4 regions of the Pseudoduganella sp. GCM10020061 genome follow, and region 4 is predicted to be linked to each of the others. Evidence: predicted binding sites of a transcription regulator. Region 4 holds the regulator's gene; each other region holds the start of a gene.
The links. Region 4 encodes FNR, which switches genes on or off when oxygen is low (the NO sensors DNR and NnrR bind a similar motif). Its sites were predicted from a motif close to TTGATNNNNATCAA; they were not measured.

Region 1: the regulator FNR is predicted to act here: its motif matches at 2,156-2,169, upstream of ACFSQR_RS02440 (CehA/McbA family metallohydrolase).
Region 2: the regulator FNR is predicted to act here: its motif matches at 1,839-1,852, upstream of ACFSQR_RS13500 (OmpW family protein).
Region 3: the regulator FNR is predicted to act here: its motif matches at 2,057-2,070, upstream of ACFSQR_RS00450 (PHA/PHB synthase family protein).

What each region holds. Positions count from the first base shown of each region.
Region 1 covers NZ_JBHUJS010000001.1:556,795-560,520, reverse strand. The annotation lists gene ACFSQR_RS02445 (TMEM165/GDT1 family protein) at 1-435, shown strand, start outside; gene ACFSQR_RS02440 (CehA/McbA family metallohydrolase) at 436-2,091, opposite strand; gene ACFSQR_RS02435 (GH36-type glycosyl hydrolase domain-containing protein) at 2,224-3,726, opposite strand, start outside.
Region 2 covers NZ_JBHUJS010000010.1:93,353-97,078, reverse strand. The annotation lists gene argC (N-acetyl-gamma-glutamyl-phosphate reductase) at 5-1,042, opposite strand; gene ACFSQR_RS13500 (OmpW family protein) at 1,167-1,775, opposite strand; gene ACFSQR_RS13495 (porin family protein) at 2,016-2,564, shown strand; gene rpsI (30S ribosomal protein S9) at 2,729-3,121, opposite strand; gene rplM (50S ribosomal protein L13) at 3,131-3,559, opposite strand.
Region 3 covers NZ_JBHUJS010000001.1:101,463-105,188, forward strand. The annotation lists gene ACFSQR_RS00440 (SRPBCC family protein) at 1-426, shown strand, start outside; gene ACFSQR_RS00445 (dihydrolipoyl dehydrogenase) at 475-1,917, opposite strand; gene ACFSQR_RS00450 (PHA/PHB synthase family protein) at 2,124-3,726, shown strand, end outside.
Region 4 covers NZ_JBHUJS010000011.1:18,111-21,836, reverse strand. The annotation lists gene ACFSQR_RS14485 (erythromycin esterase family protein) at 1-787, shown strand, start outside; gene ACFSQR_RS14480 (hypothetical protein) at 804-1,913, opposite strand; gene fnr (fumarate/nitrate reduction transcriptional regulator Fnr) at 1,988-2,758, shown strand; gene ACFSQR_RS14470 (FixH family protein) at 2,839-3,369, opposite strand; gene ccoG (cytochrome c oxidase accessory protein CcoG) at 3,384-3,726, opposite strand, start outside.

The DNA.
Region 1 (3,726 bases), on a different contig from region 4:
GCCAACCACGCGGTAGCCGCATCGGTCGGCGCCTGGGTCTCGGCGCAGCTGGGACCGGAGGCGATGCGCTGGATCCTGGGCGTGGGCTTCCTGGCCATGGCGGCATGGACGCTGATCCCCGACGAAGTGGACGAAAAGGCAAAACTGCCGCGCTACGGCGTATTCCTGACCACACTGATCGTGTTCTTTTTGGCGGAAATGGGCGACAAGACCCAGGTCGCGACCGTGGCGCTGGCTGCACGCTTCGACGCGCTGCTGGCGGTCGTCGCGGGCACGACGCTGGGCATGATGATCGCGAACGTGCCCGCGGTGCTGTTCGGCGAACGTATCGCCGCAAAGGTGCCGCTCCGGCTCGTGCACGGCATCGCCGCCGCCATCTTCGCGCTGCTGGGCGTGGCCACGCTGCTCGGCGCGGGCGAACGGCTCGGCTTCTGATCAGTCCAGCGGCGCGCCGGACTGCTGCTGGCTCACCCACACCGGGGCAGACCACAGCACGTTGCCATCCTCCTGCGTGACCTTCGCGTAGTAGAAATGCTCGCCGGGCGCGGGCGTGAAGTACGCGTCGGCGACGCGCGCCAGCTCGGTGACGGTGCCGTTACGGCCGGGAACTCCCTCGTACAGCACGACCGCGGCGGCGCGCTTGCCCGCCGCGTTCGCAAATCCCACCAGGAGACGCAGCGGCCCGCTGTTGGCGAAGCGCTCGCCCATCATCCGCCCGTTCGCCGTCAGCACCACCTGCGATCCCTTGTCCATGGTCGCGAATACGCGCCGTGCGCGGATCGCGTCCATCAGCGCCGCTTCGCTGAACGGCACGCCGGACGGCACCAGGATGCCCGTGCGGTTGGTGTAGGAGGCGCCCCAGTTGGCGCAGTGGTTGTCCTGGTTGCTGGAGAAGGCGACGCGGAAGCCCGCCTCCAGCACCTTGTTGCACGCGCCTTCGAAGCTTGACCGCCGCGTCTCCGACTCGCTGGTGCTGGTCGAAAAGGCGGAGGTGTTGAGCACCTCGCACAGCGCCATGGCGTCGCCGCCGTCGTCCGTGTAGCCGAACGCGACGCCGCCGACCTGGAACTGGCCGCGCCAGCTGGGATGGTTGAACTGGCCCAGCCAGCCGCGCTGCCGCATCAGCGTGTACAGCGCCGCGTAGTCGTTCTTCGGCGTGAGCGTGTCGCCCAGCAGTTCGCCGCTGTCGTTGCGCTCCCATCCCAACAGCTCCCCTGCTCCCAGGATGTTCACATGGCCTCCATTGCTAATCACGCCCCACTCCATTCCATACAACGCGACAAAGCCGGGGCTCGCGGCGGTGAAGGCGCTGGCGATCGCCAGGCCGTCGCGGTACAGCGCCCGCGCCTCGCCCGGATCGGCCTGCGGATCGTGCCCGTCGGCGCCGTCGTACATGTGGTTGTGTTCCGACGCCATCAGGAAGTCGAGGCCGCGCCCGCGCGCGTAGGTGAATGCATCGAGGGGCCCGTGCGGAGAAGCGCCGGGCTCCTGCGCGCCGCTGCAATCGCCGACGTCCGCGCCGCCGTCACTGTGGTTGGTCTGGCTGTGCAGGTTGCCGTAGTAGACCTGGTACGGCAGCGCGCCCGCAGCGTTAGCGGCGCCGGCGGGCCAGCGCAAGGACGGCGCGGACATCGGCGCGGCGCCGGCCATCCGCATCGTAGTCACCGGGCCGAGCACGACCTCCCATGCCTGCTCGATCAGCTCTCCCTCAGGCGCGTGCGCCGCGCGCGGCCTGGCCCGGGCACGCATGCGCACCGTGTACCGTCCGTCCGCGGCCTTGCCTTCGATTCGCCCGCGCCACGGCACGCGCACGCTGGCGCCATTCTTCGGCAGCCGCAGTTCTCCCGACCAGGTGCGCAGCACCTCGCCGCGCTGACCTTCCAGCGCCAGCGTCCAGTGCACGGACAGTTCCTGGTGTGCGGTCGGATGGTCGAAGCTGAGCGTGAACGTGCGCGCACCGCCTGCATCGTCCCCCTGGTAGGGCGCGTGCAGGGTCGCTTCAAAGCCGTGGTGGTTCCGGTCCGCCAGCGCGGCCGGCGATATCGACAAGGCGCCGGCGGCGGCGAGTGTGGCGAGGCAGGGGCGAGGCATGCGTCCTCCGGTATGGTAGCGGCGAGTCCGCTACTTCCACTTTAGACAGCACACCGAAACCGGCTTGATGCTTATTAACTATTTACTAACAAGTTGACATGACGGGATGCGCCCAGGAAACAGTCACCGTGTTCATACGGCAGGGGCGGGGCCGATGCAGAGGTTGACCAGGTGCTGTTCACCGTCGTCCTCCAGGACGATGCAGCTGCCGTCCACCGGCTTGCCATCCAGCGTCAGCGATGGCGTGGCCGCGCGGCGCACATCGATCAGGTACAGCGCCGTGCCGTGCCGGTAACGCACCGTGAACCCGTCCCACTGCTCCGGAAGCAGGGGCGAGAGCGCCAGCGCGCCGTCCCTGAGCCGCACGCCCAGCAGCGATTCGAGGATCAGCCGGTACATCCAGGCCGCCGAGGTGGTGCACCAGCTGCGCTCTCCGCGCCCAGCGTCCGGACCAAGCGCGCTGATGCCGCCGGCCATGGCGTAAGGCTCGACCGCATATGCCCGCGCGTCGTCGCGATTGCCGGAGCGCGCCAGGGGGTTGAGCATGCGCTGCAGTTCCCACGCGCGCTCCGTGTCGCCCAGCTGCGCAAACGCCATCGCCACCCATACGGCGGCATCGGTCGATTGTCCGCCGTTCCAGCCTACGCCCGGAGGGAACGCGCGGACGCTCCCGGGATCCGGCACGGCGCGTTCGAACGGCGGGTCGAACAGCTGCACCAGACGCTGCTCCGTGCGCACCAACTGGCCGGCGACCTGCGCCATCGCCATGCGCGCCCGCTCGGGAAGCGCCGCGCCGGACAGCACGCTCCAGCTCTGCGCCGTCGAGTCGATGCGGCAATCGGCGCCGGCGCCCGATCCCAGCGGCGTGCCGTCGTCGTGGAATGCGCGCAGGTACCAATTGCCATCCCAGCCGTGTTCCTCGACCGACTGCGCCAGCTGCACCGCGTGTTCGCGGCACGCGATGGCAAACACGTGGTCGCCGTGGCGCTGCGCCACCTCGCCGAACCGGGTCAGCACATCCACTGTGAACCAGGCCAGCCATATGCTCTCGCCCCTGCCCTCGCGTCCGGCCATGTCGAGCGATTCGTTCCAGTCGCCGCTGCCGATCTGCGGCAGGCCGTGCGGGCCGGTCCGCCATGCATTCCTGATCGCGCGCACGCAGTGTTCGTACAGGGTGGCCGATGCGGTCGCGCGGCCGGGCACGTCCTCGTATGACTGCTCACCGGGGTTGAGCGGGCGCCCGTCCAGCCACGGTGCGTGCTCCGACAGCACCGCGTCATCGCCCGTCGCGCCCACATAGTGCGCAACCGCATACGGCAGCCACAGGTAGTCGTCCGAACTGCGGGTGCGCGCGCCGCATCCGGACGGCGGATGCCACCAGTGCAGCACATCGCCCTCGCTAAACTGGTGCGCCGCGCACAGCAGCAACTGCTCGCGCAGGAGCTGGGGCTGGGCGTGCACCACCGCCAGCGCCGCCTGCAACTGGTCGCGGAAGCGGCACGCTCCTGCGCCGTGGCCCGGTTCGATGCGCGACCACATGCCGTTGGCGATCGCTTGGTACAGCAACCAGCCATTGGCCAGCGCGTCCAGCGCGGGGTCGGGGGTGGTGACCCGGACCGCACCCAGCACATCCTC
Region 2 (3,726 bases), on a different contig from region 4:
TCCCTTACGGCAGCAGGGCGAGCTGGGTGAGGCCGGTGGTTTCGTCCAGGCCGAACATCAGGTTCATGCACTGCACCGCCTGGCCGGAAGCGCCCTTGACCAGGTTGTCCTGCACCGCGAGGATGACCACCATGTCGCCATTGCCCGGGCGGTGCAGCGCCAGGCGCAGCATGTTGGAGCCGCGCGTGGACCGGGTCTCGGGATGCGAGCCGAACGGCATCACGTCGACGAAGGCCGAGCCGCGGTATTCGTTCTCGAACAGTTCCTGCAGCTCGTCGTTGCTCACCTGCTTCGACAGGCGCGCGTACATGGTCGAGTGCATGCCGCGAATCATCGGCACCAGGTGCGGGGTAAACACCAGGCTTACTTTCTGGTCGGTGAAACGCTGCAGCTGGGCTACCGTTTCCGGCGTGTGGCGGTGGCCGGACACGCCGTAGGCCTTGAAGTTATCGCTCGCTTCCGAGAACAGGGTGCCGATCTCGGCCTTGCGGCCGGCGCCGGAGACGCCCGACTTGCTGTCGGCGATCAGGGAACCGGCATCGACCAGCTTGTGCTTGAGCAGCGGGTAGAAGCCCAGCTGCATGGTGGTCGGGTAGCAGCCCGGGTTGGCGATCAGGCGCGCGCCCTTCACGGCATCCCGGTTCAGCTCAGGCAGGCCGTAGACGGCCTCTTCCAGCAGCTCCGGGCAGGTGTGCGGGATCTTGTACCACTGCTCGAACGTGGCCTGGTCCTTGAGCCGGAAGTCCGCGGCCAGGTCGATCACCTTGACGCCGGCGGCCAGCAGCTCCGGCGCCTGCGCCATCGCGACGCCGTGCGGAGTGGCAAAGAACACCACGTCGCACTGCTTGAGGTCGACCTTGTCGGGCGCCGAAAACGCCAGGTTCACGCGCCCGCGCAGGGACGGGAACATGTCCGCGACCGGCAGGCCGTCTTCCTTGCGCGACGTGATCGCGGTCAGCTCGGCGCCGGGGTGCGCCGCGAGCAGGCGCAGCAGCTCCACGCCCGTGTAACCAGTTCCGCCGACGATGCCAACCTTGATCATGTGAATTCCCTTGCTGAGGTAGATAAAGTGCCTATTTTAGTCAAATTATCCATTGGCCGCGTGGGCCATGACGCAAGGAAAAGAAAAGCGCCCCTCGCGGGGCGCTCCGGGTGCCGGGGGCGGCTCAGAAGCGGTAGCCGATGCCCACACCGACCAGCCATGGATCGACCTTGACTGCCGATGCCCTGGCGCCACCGACGAATACGTCGCTGCGGATCTGCACCTTCTTGACATCGACGTTCACCGACCAGTTGCGGTCGATGCGGAAGTCGGCGCCTGCCTGCAGCGCCAGGCCGACGCTGCTGTTTTCCAGGTCGCCCGCGCCGCCCAGCAGCCTGACGCTGGACAGGCGGGTCAGGTTGATGCCGGCGCCCACATACGGCTGCACTTGCGCGCCGGGCGCAAAGCGGTACTGCGCCAGCAGGGTCGGCGGCAGGTGCTTGAAGGTGCCGATCGCCGCGCCGTCCAGGTACACGGTGTGCTTCTGCGGATAGGTCAGGACCAGCTCGGCCGAGAAGTTGGGCGTGACGAAGTAGGTGATGTCGAATTCCGCGATGGTCTTGTCGGACACGCTGATGCGATCCCTGGCGCCGGCGCCGCCGAGCGCGTCGGACTTGTCAGCGGGAGAAATGTGGACCGCGCGGGCACGCAGCATGAATGGGGACTCCTGGGCGGCTGCGGTGCTTGCTGCGGAGATGGCGGCCAGTGCGAATGCAATTACTACTTTTTTCATGATGTTTCCTCATCGTTTATCAAATTGCATGGATGAGTCTATTGATGCGCCGCAACAAAATCTTTGCTCTAAGTCAAATTCGCCCCACACTTTGCTTATATCTAACTTAACGGTCAGAAACTTTGCATTCGGTTACAAATCTTACGACTTTTGCACTAGTGCAAGAATTACCTCGCCCTTATCGTTGTGACATCGCGATTCAAGACGAATGGCGAACCAACGACGATCAAAGGAAGAACGATGAAAAAACTGATCCTGGCACTCGGAGCCACCCTCCTCGCCACCGGCGCGGCGCACGCGCAGACTGCCACCCAGGCGCCGGGCGCGTATGCCGGCGTCGCCGTGTCGAGCGTGGGCAAGATGATGCGCGACGGCCGCAAGGCCCAGGCCAAGGTGTTCGGCGGCTACGATTTCGACCAGAACTTCGGCATCGAAGCGGGCATTACCAACCGCTCCAGCGAGACGGTGAGCGCCCAGTCCAACGGGCAGTGGGTCGACTTCAGCACCAAGGGCTACAACAGCTATGTGGCCGGCAAGTACACCATCCCGGTCAGCGAACGGGTCTCCGCGTACGGCAAGCTGGGCATGTCGTACCACGTGGTGCGGCACAGCGACAGCCGCGGCCTGCGCCACAAGGACGACGATACCGGCCTGTACGCGGGCCTGGGCGTCCAGTACAACATCAACGACAAGGTTGCCGTGACGGCCGAATATGAACGCTCCGGCAAGCGCGAAGCGTTCAACGATCCGAACGACGCCTGGTCGGTCGGGATGAAGTTCGGCTTCTGAGCCACCCCGGCTGAAAAAAAGGACCTGCGGGTCCTTTTTTTTCGGCCGCAGTTGGCGGAATCGGCCATAAATGGGCCGATTCCGCCACGCCGCGGCGAGGGTCGCCATGGTCGAGGCGAAAAAAAAGCCGCCCGGAGGCGGCTTCTTCGCAAGACCAGAAACGATTAACGCTTCGAGAACTGCTTTGCGCGGCGTGCTTTACGCAGGCCGACTTTCTTACGCTCGACTTCACGTGCGTCACGGGTGACGAAACCGGCGCGTGCCAGGTCGCCCTTGAGGCCCGCATCGTAGTCGATCAGTGCACGGGTGATGCCGTGGCGCACTGCACCTGCCTGGCCGGACTCGCCGCCGCCATGCACGTTGACCTTGATGTCGAAGCGCTCGACGTTGCCGGTGAGTTCCAGCGGCTGACGGATCACCATCAGGCCGGTTTCACGGGAGAAGTATTCCGATGCTGGCTTGCCGTTCACGATGATCTGGCCGGTGCCAGCTTTGATGAACACGCGAGCAACTGCACTCTTGCGACGGCCGGTGCCGTAGTTGTAGTTACCGATCATGTCAGCTCCTTAGAGAACGAGTGCTTTAGGTTGCTGCGCAGCGTGCGGATGGGAACCTTCCGCGTACACTTTGAGCTTCTTGATCATGGCGTAGCCCAGCGGGCCCTTTGGCAGCATGCCCTTGACCGCTTTTTCCAGCGCACGGCCTGGGAAACGCTGTTGCATTTTCAGGAAGCTGGTTTCGTAGATACCGCCCGGGTAGCCCGAGTGACGGTAGTAGGTCTTGTTGGTGGCCTTGGTGCCGGTCACGCGCAGTTTGCCTGCGTTGATCACGACGATGAAATCGCCGGTGTCGACGTGAGGAGTAAATTCTGGCTTGTGCTTGCCGCGCAGTCGGAGTGCCACTTCGCTGGCAACACGTCCGAGGACTTTGTCCGTCGCGTCAATCACATACCATTCGCGCTGGACTTCATGTCCTTTAGCGGAAAAAGTTTTCATGATGACTTCCTAATAGTTAAACGCTCAAATTGGTGGTTCCGCAATACAGTGCTGCGGACGCTTCCTTATTGTCTTTCCCTGAGCGAACGGAAAGCCGACAAGCATACTCCGAAACGCCACTTCCAGTCAACCTTGGCGTGGCCTTCCGTTGCGCGCAAACCGCTGGC
Region 3 (3,726 bases), on a different contig from region 4:
ACCCGCGAACAGCTGTGGCGCGGCCTGGTCCTGCGCGCGGAACAGCCGACCCTGTTCATCCCGCACCTCGACGAATGCACCATCGGCGAGCGCGATGCTGGCAGCTTCCAGCGCCGCCTGCGCTACGGCGACCTGACCGTGGCCGACCGGGTGGTGTTCGATCCGATGAACGAGGTGCGCTACGAGGTGCCGGCGCAGGGCGAGATCCCGGCGTCGCTGCTGGTGATGCGGATCGAGGCGCCCGACCAGCACAACCTGCTGGTGCGCTTCCGCTACGACGACGGCCATCCGGACTCGCAGGATGCGGCCAGCCAGATGTACGACGATTTCAAGCGCTCGGCCTACAAGGAGGCCGACATCGACACGGTGCGCATCGTGCGCGAGCTGGCCGCGGCCGGCAAGCTCGATCCCAGCCCGCTGCATTAAGCTTCAGGGGACCGTTCCCGGATCTTCAAGGTGCCGGAGGGGGTCCCGTCAGATTCCTGGCGTGCTGTCCGCCCCCAGCGGCTCCTGCGGCGCGCCCTTCTCGATATTCTTCTGCAGCTCGCGCAAGGCCGTGCGCACGCCTTCCTCGATCACCGGGTGGTAGAACGGCATCTCCAGCATCTGCCTGACGGTCAGGCGCATCTGGTACGCCCACGCCAGCAGGTGCGCCAGGTGCTCGCCGCGCGGCGCGATCATCTCCGCACCCAGGAAATTCCCGCTCACGTATTCGCCATACACCCGCAGGATGCCGCGGTTGGCCAGCATGACCCGGCTGCGCCCCTGGTTGTGGAACGACACCTGTCCGGTCGCGAAGCGCGCGCCGCCCGCCGCCATCAGCTCGCGGTAGCCGCGCCCCACGGTCGCCAGGTTCGGGTCGGTAAACGCGATCGCCAGCGGCGCGCGCCGCAGCCCCGGCTGCACGCCAGGGTAGCGGGCCGCATTGTCGCCGGCGATGACGCCGTCGTCCGCCGCTTCGGACAGGAGCGGGCGCACGCTGTTGGCGTCGCCCGCGATGAACACCGGGCTGGTCCCGCACTGCAGGGTGCGCGCATCGAACAGCGGCACGCCGTGCGGGTCCAGCGCAAGGCCGGCGTGTTCGAGGCCGATCCCGTCCACGTTCGGCATGCGTCCCGCAGCCACCAGCACGTAGTCGTAGCGATGGCTGTGCTCGGCCCCGTGGCCGTCGCGCACAGTCAGTTCGACCTGCCCGCCGTCCTGGCGCGCCCGCACCACCTCCGATTCCAGGCGCAGGTCGAGCTCCGAGCCGAAGATGCTCACGGCCGACTGCTGCACTTCGGGATCGGACATGTGGGCGATGCCGGCCGAGCGGCCGAACACCGTGGTGCGCACGCCGAGGCGGTGCAGGGACTGCCCGATTTCGAGGCCGATCACGCCGGTGCCCACCACGGCGACCGAACCGGGCAGCGTGGTCCAGTCGAACACATCGTCGTTGACCACCACGCGGTTGCCGACGTCGCGCAGCGGCCCGGGAATGACCGGGCGCGAGCCGGTCGCGATCACCACGGCCTTCGCGTGCACCAGCTTGTCCTCGCCCACCTGCAAGGTGGACGGACCGGTAAAGCGTGCATGGCCGCGCAGCTTGTCTTCCGGCGCGAACGAGTCCACGCTCTCCAGCACGAAGCCGACAAAGCGGTCGCGTTCGCTGCGCACGCGCGCCATCACCTGTTCGCCGTCGACCGTCACCAGTCCCGCATGGACGCCGAAGCCATGCGCGTGGCGCGCGGCGTGGGCCGCATCGGCCGCCGCGATCAGCAGCTTGCTCGGCATGCAGCCGACGCGCGCGCAGGTGGTGCCGTAGGGGCCCGCCTCGATCGCGACCACGCGTGCGCCCTGGGCCCGGGCGGCGCGGTACGCGGTCATGCCGGCCGTGCCGGTGCCGATGACGGCAACGTCGACGTGAAGTTCATCCATGCAGGTCTCCTGTTCTTCGCAGCATTGAAATCGGGGCGCAGCGCACATTGCCCCTGCTAGATTAAGGGATGGCGCGTGCAGGCGGCGCGCACGCGAAGGCACGCCTGCAGCACGCGGCGGCCGGCCCCGGGGTGCACATTTGATCTGCATCATGGATGGCCGGCGTCGGGCCGCCCACACTCGCTTGAGAAAGTGAGGAGACGCGTATGTCAGCATTCGTCCGAGCCGCGCCGCTGGACAGCGGCGGCGATGGCGCCGCCAAGGGCGCCGCGCAGACGCAGGAGCGCAAGGCCAGCGGCTGGCAAGGCACGCCCGTGCACCGCTATCCCGAGACCACGGTCGAGCACGCGACCGCCGACCTGCTGCTCAACGCCTGGCTGGGCCGCTTTACCCATTCGGTGTCGCCGGCTGCGCTGGGCAACGCGTTTTTCGACTGGATGACCCACCTTGCGCTGGCGCCCTCCAAGCACGAGCAGCTGGCCCTGCAGGGCATCGACAACATGATGAAGCTGGCGCAGGTGGCGCTCAAGAGCGCGCACGGCGACGATTGCTACACCTGCATCGAGCCGCTGCCGCAGGACCGGCGCTTCGACGCGCCCCAATGGAAGCGCTATCCCTTCAATATCGGCTACCAGGCCTTCCTGCTGCAGCAGCAATGGTGGCACCGCGCCACCACGGGCGTGCGCGGCGTCTCGCGCCACCACCAGGACGTGGTGACCTTCATCACCCGCCAGTTGCTGGACTGGGTGGCGCCGTCCAATTTTCCCGCTACCAACCCGCAGGTGCTCGACACCACCATCGCCACCGGCGGGGTGAACCTGGCCGCGGGAGCGTTGCGGGCCTGGTCCGACCTGCTGCGCGCCGCCGGCGGGGCCGCGCGGCGCGAGTCGCGCTACGTGGTGGGCCAGAACGTGGCAGCCACGCCTGGCAAGGTGGTGCTCAGGAACCACATCATGGAACTGATCCAGTACACGCCGTCCACGCCGCGCGTGCATGCGGTGCCGGTCCTGTTCGTCCCGGCCTGGATCATGAAGTACTACATCCTCGACCTGACCGAGACCGACTCGCTGGTGCGCTACCTGGTGGCGCAGGGACACACGGTGTTCATGGTGTCGTGGAAGAACCCGGGACAGAAGGAGCGCGACCTGGGCATGGACGACTACCGCGTGCACGGCGTCATGGCGGCCATCGACGAGGTATGCCGGCGCACCGGGGCGGGCACGGTCAACGCGGCCGGCTACTGCCTGGGCGGCACCCTGCTGTCGATCGCGGCCGCGGCCATGGCGCGCGAGGGCGACGAGCGGCTGGGCAGCATCACGCTGCTGGCGGCGCAGGTGGACTTTACCGAGCCGGGCGAGCTGTCGCTGTTCATCGACGAGAGCGAGGTCAGCTTCCTGGAGGCGACCATGTGGCAGCAGGGCTACCTCGACACGAGCCAGATGGCGGGCGCCTTCCAGCTGATCCGCTCGAACGACCTGATCTGGTCGCGCCAGTTGAACCATTACCTGCTCAACAAGCCGGATCAGGAAACCGCGCTCACCAGCTGGAACCAGGACGCCACCCGCATGCCGTTCCGCATGCATGCCGAGTACCTGCGGCGGCTGTTCCTGAACAACGACCTGGCGGCCGGGCGCTACCTGGTCGACGCCCGGCCCGTGGCGCTGTCGGACATCGACGTGCCGGTGTTCGCGGTCGGCACCGTCACCGACCACGTCGCGCCGTGGCGTTCCGTGTACAAGCTGACGCTGCTGCTCGATGCGGAGCTGACCTTCCTGCTGACTTCCGGCGGGCATAACGCGGGCATTATCT
Region 4 (3,726 bases):
GCGCTACGGTTATGCGGCGGGGATCGGCATGTCCGAATCGTGCGAACAGGATGTGCTGAACCAGCTGCGCGAACTGCAGCAGCGCGCCGGCGACTATGCGCGCACAGCGGGCGCCGACGAGTTCTTCGCCGCGCACCAGAATGCGCGCCTGGTCCACAACGCCGAGGAGTACTACCGCACCATGTTCCGCGGCCGGATCTCGTCGTGGAACCTGCGCGACCGCCACATGGCCGAGACACTGGAAGCGCTCGACCGCCACCTCTCGATCCAGGCGGGCGAACCGGCCCGCATCGTGGTGTGGGAGCACAACTCGCACATCGGCGACGCGCGCGCGACCGAAGTGGGTCGCATGGGAGAGTGGACGGTCGGCCAGCTGGCGCGCCAGCAGTGGGGCAAGGATGAAGTGGTGCTGATCGGCTTTTCGACCTACCACGGCTACGTGACCGCGGCGTCGGCGTGGGACGAGCCGCCCGAGCGCAAGCGCGTCAACCCGGGCCTGCCGCACAGCTATGAGGATGTGTTCCATCGCGCGGGCATGGAACGCTTCTACCTGCCGCTGCGGGAGCACAACCACGCGACCGAGGCGCTGATGCAGGAACGGCTCCAGCGCGCGATCGGCGTCGTCTACCTGCCGCGCACCGAGCGCCAGAGCCACTACTTCATGTCGCGCCTGCCGCAGCAGTTCGACGCGATCCTGCACTTCGACCGCACCGATTCCGTGACGCCGATCGACCGCGGCGCGATGGCAGGCGAAGAGCCGCCGGAGACCTACCCATCCGGCTTCTAGGGTGTAGAAACGCCTATTACACGCGACGGATGCCGATGGACGCGAGCGCATCGGCCACGTCGTCCACCACTGCCTCCAGCTGGTCCGGCGCATCCAGCGGCCGGTCGAACGTGGCCAGCACCGCGCCCGACGCATCGCGCAGCTCCGCCCGCACGACGTGGCCCTCGTCCGCCGCCGAAACGGTGGCGCCGACGCTGCCCGGATCGATGCCGCCCTCCTCCATCAGCGCGCGCGCACCTGCCATCATGCGCAGCATGAACAGCTCGTTCGCACCCTGCTCCTTGGCTCCATGGAACAGGTCCTGGTACAGGAAGCTGATCTCGATCTCGCGTCCCGGCGCGAGCAGCCGCGCCAGCAGCGGTTCGGCCATGGCGGTCCACGCGCGATAGCGTTCCATGCGCCGCTCGAAGTAGTCGTCGGCCTGCGCCTCGCCCTTCGGCACCGCGTAGAACTTGTCGTCCACGCGCTTGAGCGAGAAGCCAAGCAGGAAGCGCAGCTCGAGCGCCTCGTCGTCCGGCGCGAATGGCGCGCTATCCCAGCCGCTCATGCTGCGCTCGAGCGCCGGCATCGGTTTGACCTTGCGTTCGTCCATCCCGTTCGCCACCTCGCGCACGATCTCGTGCAGGCTGGCGTAGCTGATGCGGTCCATCTCGGCAAGGTCATACCAGTGCTGGATCAGCACCACACGCGCATCCGGGCTTTCCAGCCCCTGCGCGGTGAAGCTGTCGAGCAGCTGTTCGTAGGCCTGCTGGTCTTCGAAGCCCTGTTCGGCGCGCAGGCCGCCCGTGCTGCGCACGAACAGCGGAATGGCGAAGGCGTTGATCTCCATGTCCGGCGCATCGCCGCGCGCCTGCCGGCTGCGCAGCAGCACGGTCGACGCCGATTCCTCGACCGTCTCGCGCAGCAGCGCGTGGGTGCCATCGGCCATGTCGCGCGCTTCCTCGATCGCGTCGTACAGCACGTCGTCGTGCTTCTTCAACAAGTGCTTGCGCACTTCGCGCTGCAGGGAGGCCACCTCGGCCTTCTTGCGTGCGCATTCGAGCGCCAGGTCGGTCAGGGCGCGGACCGCCGCCTCGTCGTCGACATCGTGATCGGGTTCGTCTGCGGGATTTTGTGTTTTTGTCATGTATTAATGGAGTATTCGGGAATAAGCGCATGGCCGCTGAGCACGGCACCGCCAGTCCTTCTATAATAGCGCCCATGAGCCAGCCACTTCCATATGTTCCGCAGTCGTCGATCAACCTTGGCGCGCTGAAAGCGAGTTGTTCGAGCTGCAGCATGCACCAGTTGTGCCTTCCGCTCGGACTCGAAGACAACGAGATCAACCGCCTCGACCAGATCATCGGAGGGCGCCGCCGTGTCGCCAAGGATGAACGGCTGTACAAGGTCGACCAGCCGTTTCGCAACCTGTACGCGATCCGCTTCGGCCACTTCAAGACCTACCAGGTCAACGCGCGCGGCGAAGAGCAGATCACGGGCTTCCAGATGGCCGGCGAGCTGCTGGGCATGGATGCGATCAGCTCGGACCACCACCACTGCGACGCGGTGGCGCTGGAGGACAGCGAGGTGTGCGAGATTCCGTTCGAGCGCCTGGAGGACCTGTTCGGCCACGTGCCGACGCTGCTGCGCCACTTCCACCGCATCATGAGCCAGGAAATCACACGCGAACAGAACGTCATGCTCCTGCTCGGGAACATGCGTGCGGACCAGCGCTTCGCCGCCTTCCTGGTCAACCTGTCCACGCGCTATGCGGCGCGCGGCTACTCGTCCACCAGTTTCGCGCTGCGCATGTCGCGCGAGGACATCGGCAACTACCTGGGGCTCACCATCGAAAGCGTGAGCCGCCTGCTGTCGCGCTTCAAGAAGCAAGGCTGCATCAAGGTCGACAAGCGCGAGGTGACGATCATCGATCCGGTCCAGCTGAAAGCGATCGCGGCAGGCACCGAGTCCTGTCCCGGCGGCTCGGACTAGCCAGCCCCAAGGGGGACTATCCCTCCAGGGACCGTCCCCGCATAACGAAAAAGGGCGCAAGCGCCCTTTCGTGTCCCAACTTAATGCACCAGTGGCGAACGCTCCGCATCAGCCACCAGCGTCACGTTTTGCTCGTCCGGCCAACGCCACTCCCCCGTCAGCCGCCAGGTGCGGCCTTCGCCCTCCACGATCACCTGCCAGCGGGCCCGCTCCAGCATCGGCAGCGGCACCGAGAAGCGTCCCTCCCCGTCGCTGCGGGCAGCCAGCTTCAGGTCCTTGTCCGGCTGCGTGGAATGCACCAGCTGGATGTCGAGCGCGGCCGCCATCGGCTTCCCTGCGGCGCTGAGCACCCCTTCCAGCCGCTCGCTCGCCGGGTTGTAGCGCGCTTCGACCTGCAGCTGGCGTTCCGCTGCCGCGCGGTCGCGGCTCAGGTCCTGGTTGATCGCCTTGCCGCGCTTGTAGTAGTCGTCCACCACCAGCGCGTCCGGCGTGCGCGATGCCAGCGTGATCATGATGATCGCGCCCACTACCACCCAGGCCGGGCCGATCATCAGCAGCCATGGCCAGCGCTGCTTGTACCAGGGCGTCTGTTGCGTGTCCTGCTGTTCCATCCTGGCTCCTGTCCTTAACGGCGCGGCACGATGAAGACCGCTTCTTCGGTCACGCGCAGCGCGGGATCGTCCTTCGCGACGATCGCAAATTCAATCGGGTTGGCGCCCTTCTGCCCTTTGCCGTGGCGGATGCGCACGCGCACCGCAACGGAGCGGGTAGTGGCGCCATCGAGCGCCGCTTCGGTCGGCTCGGCCACATGCAGCGACTCGATGCCGCTCGCGCTGATCACGAACACATGCGGCTTCTCGGCCGTATTCATGATCTGCAGGCGGTACACGTTCTCGATCATGTCGTTATCCACTTCGCGGCCCATCGAGCCACGGTCGCGGATCACGTCCAGCTTGACCGGGTTGCGC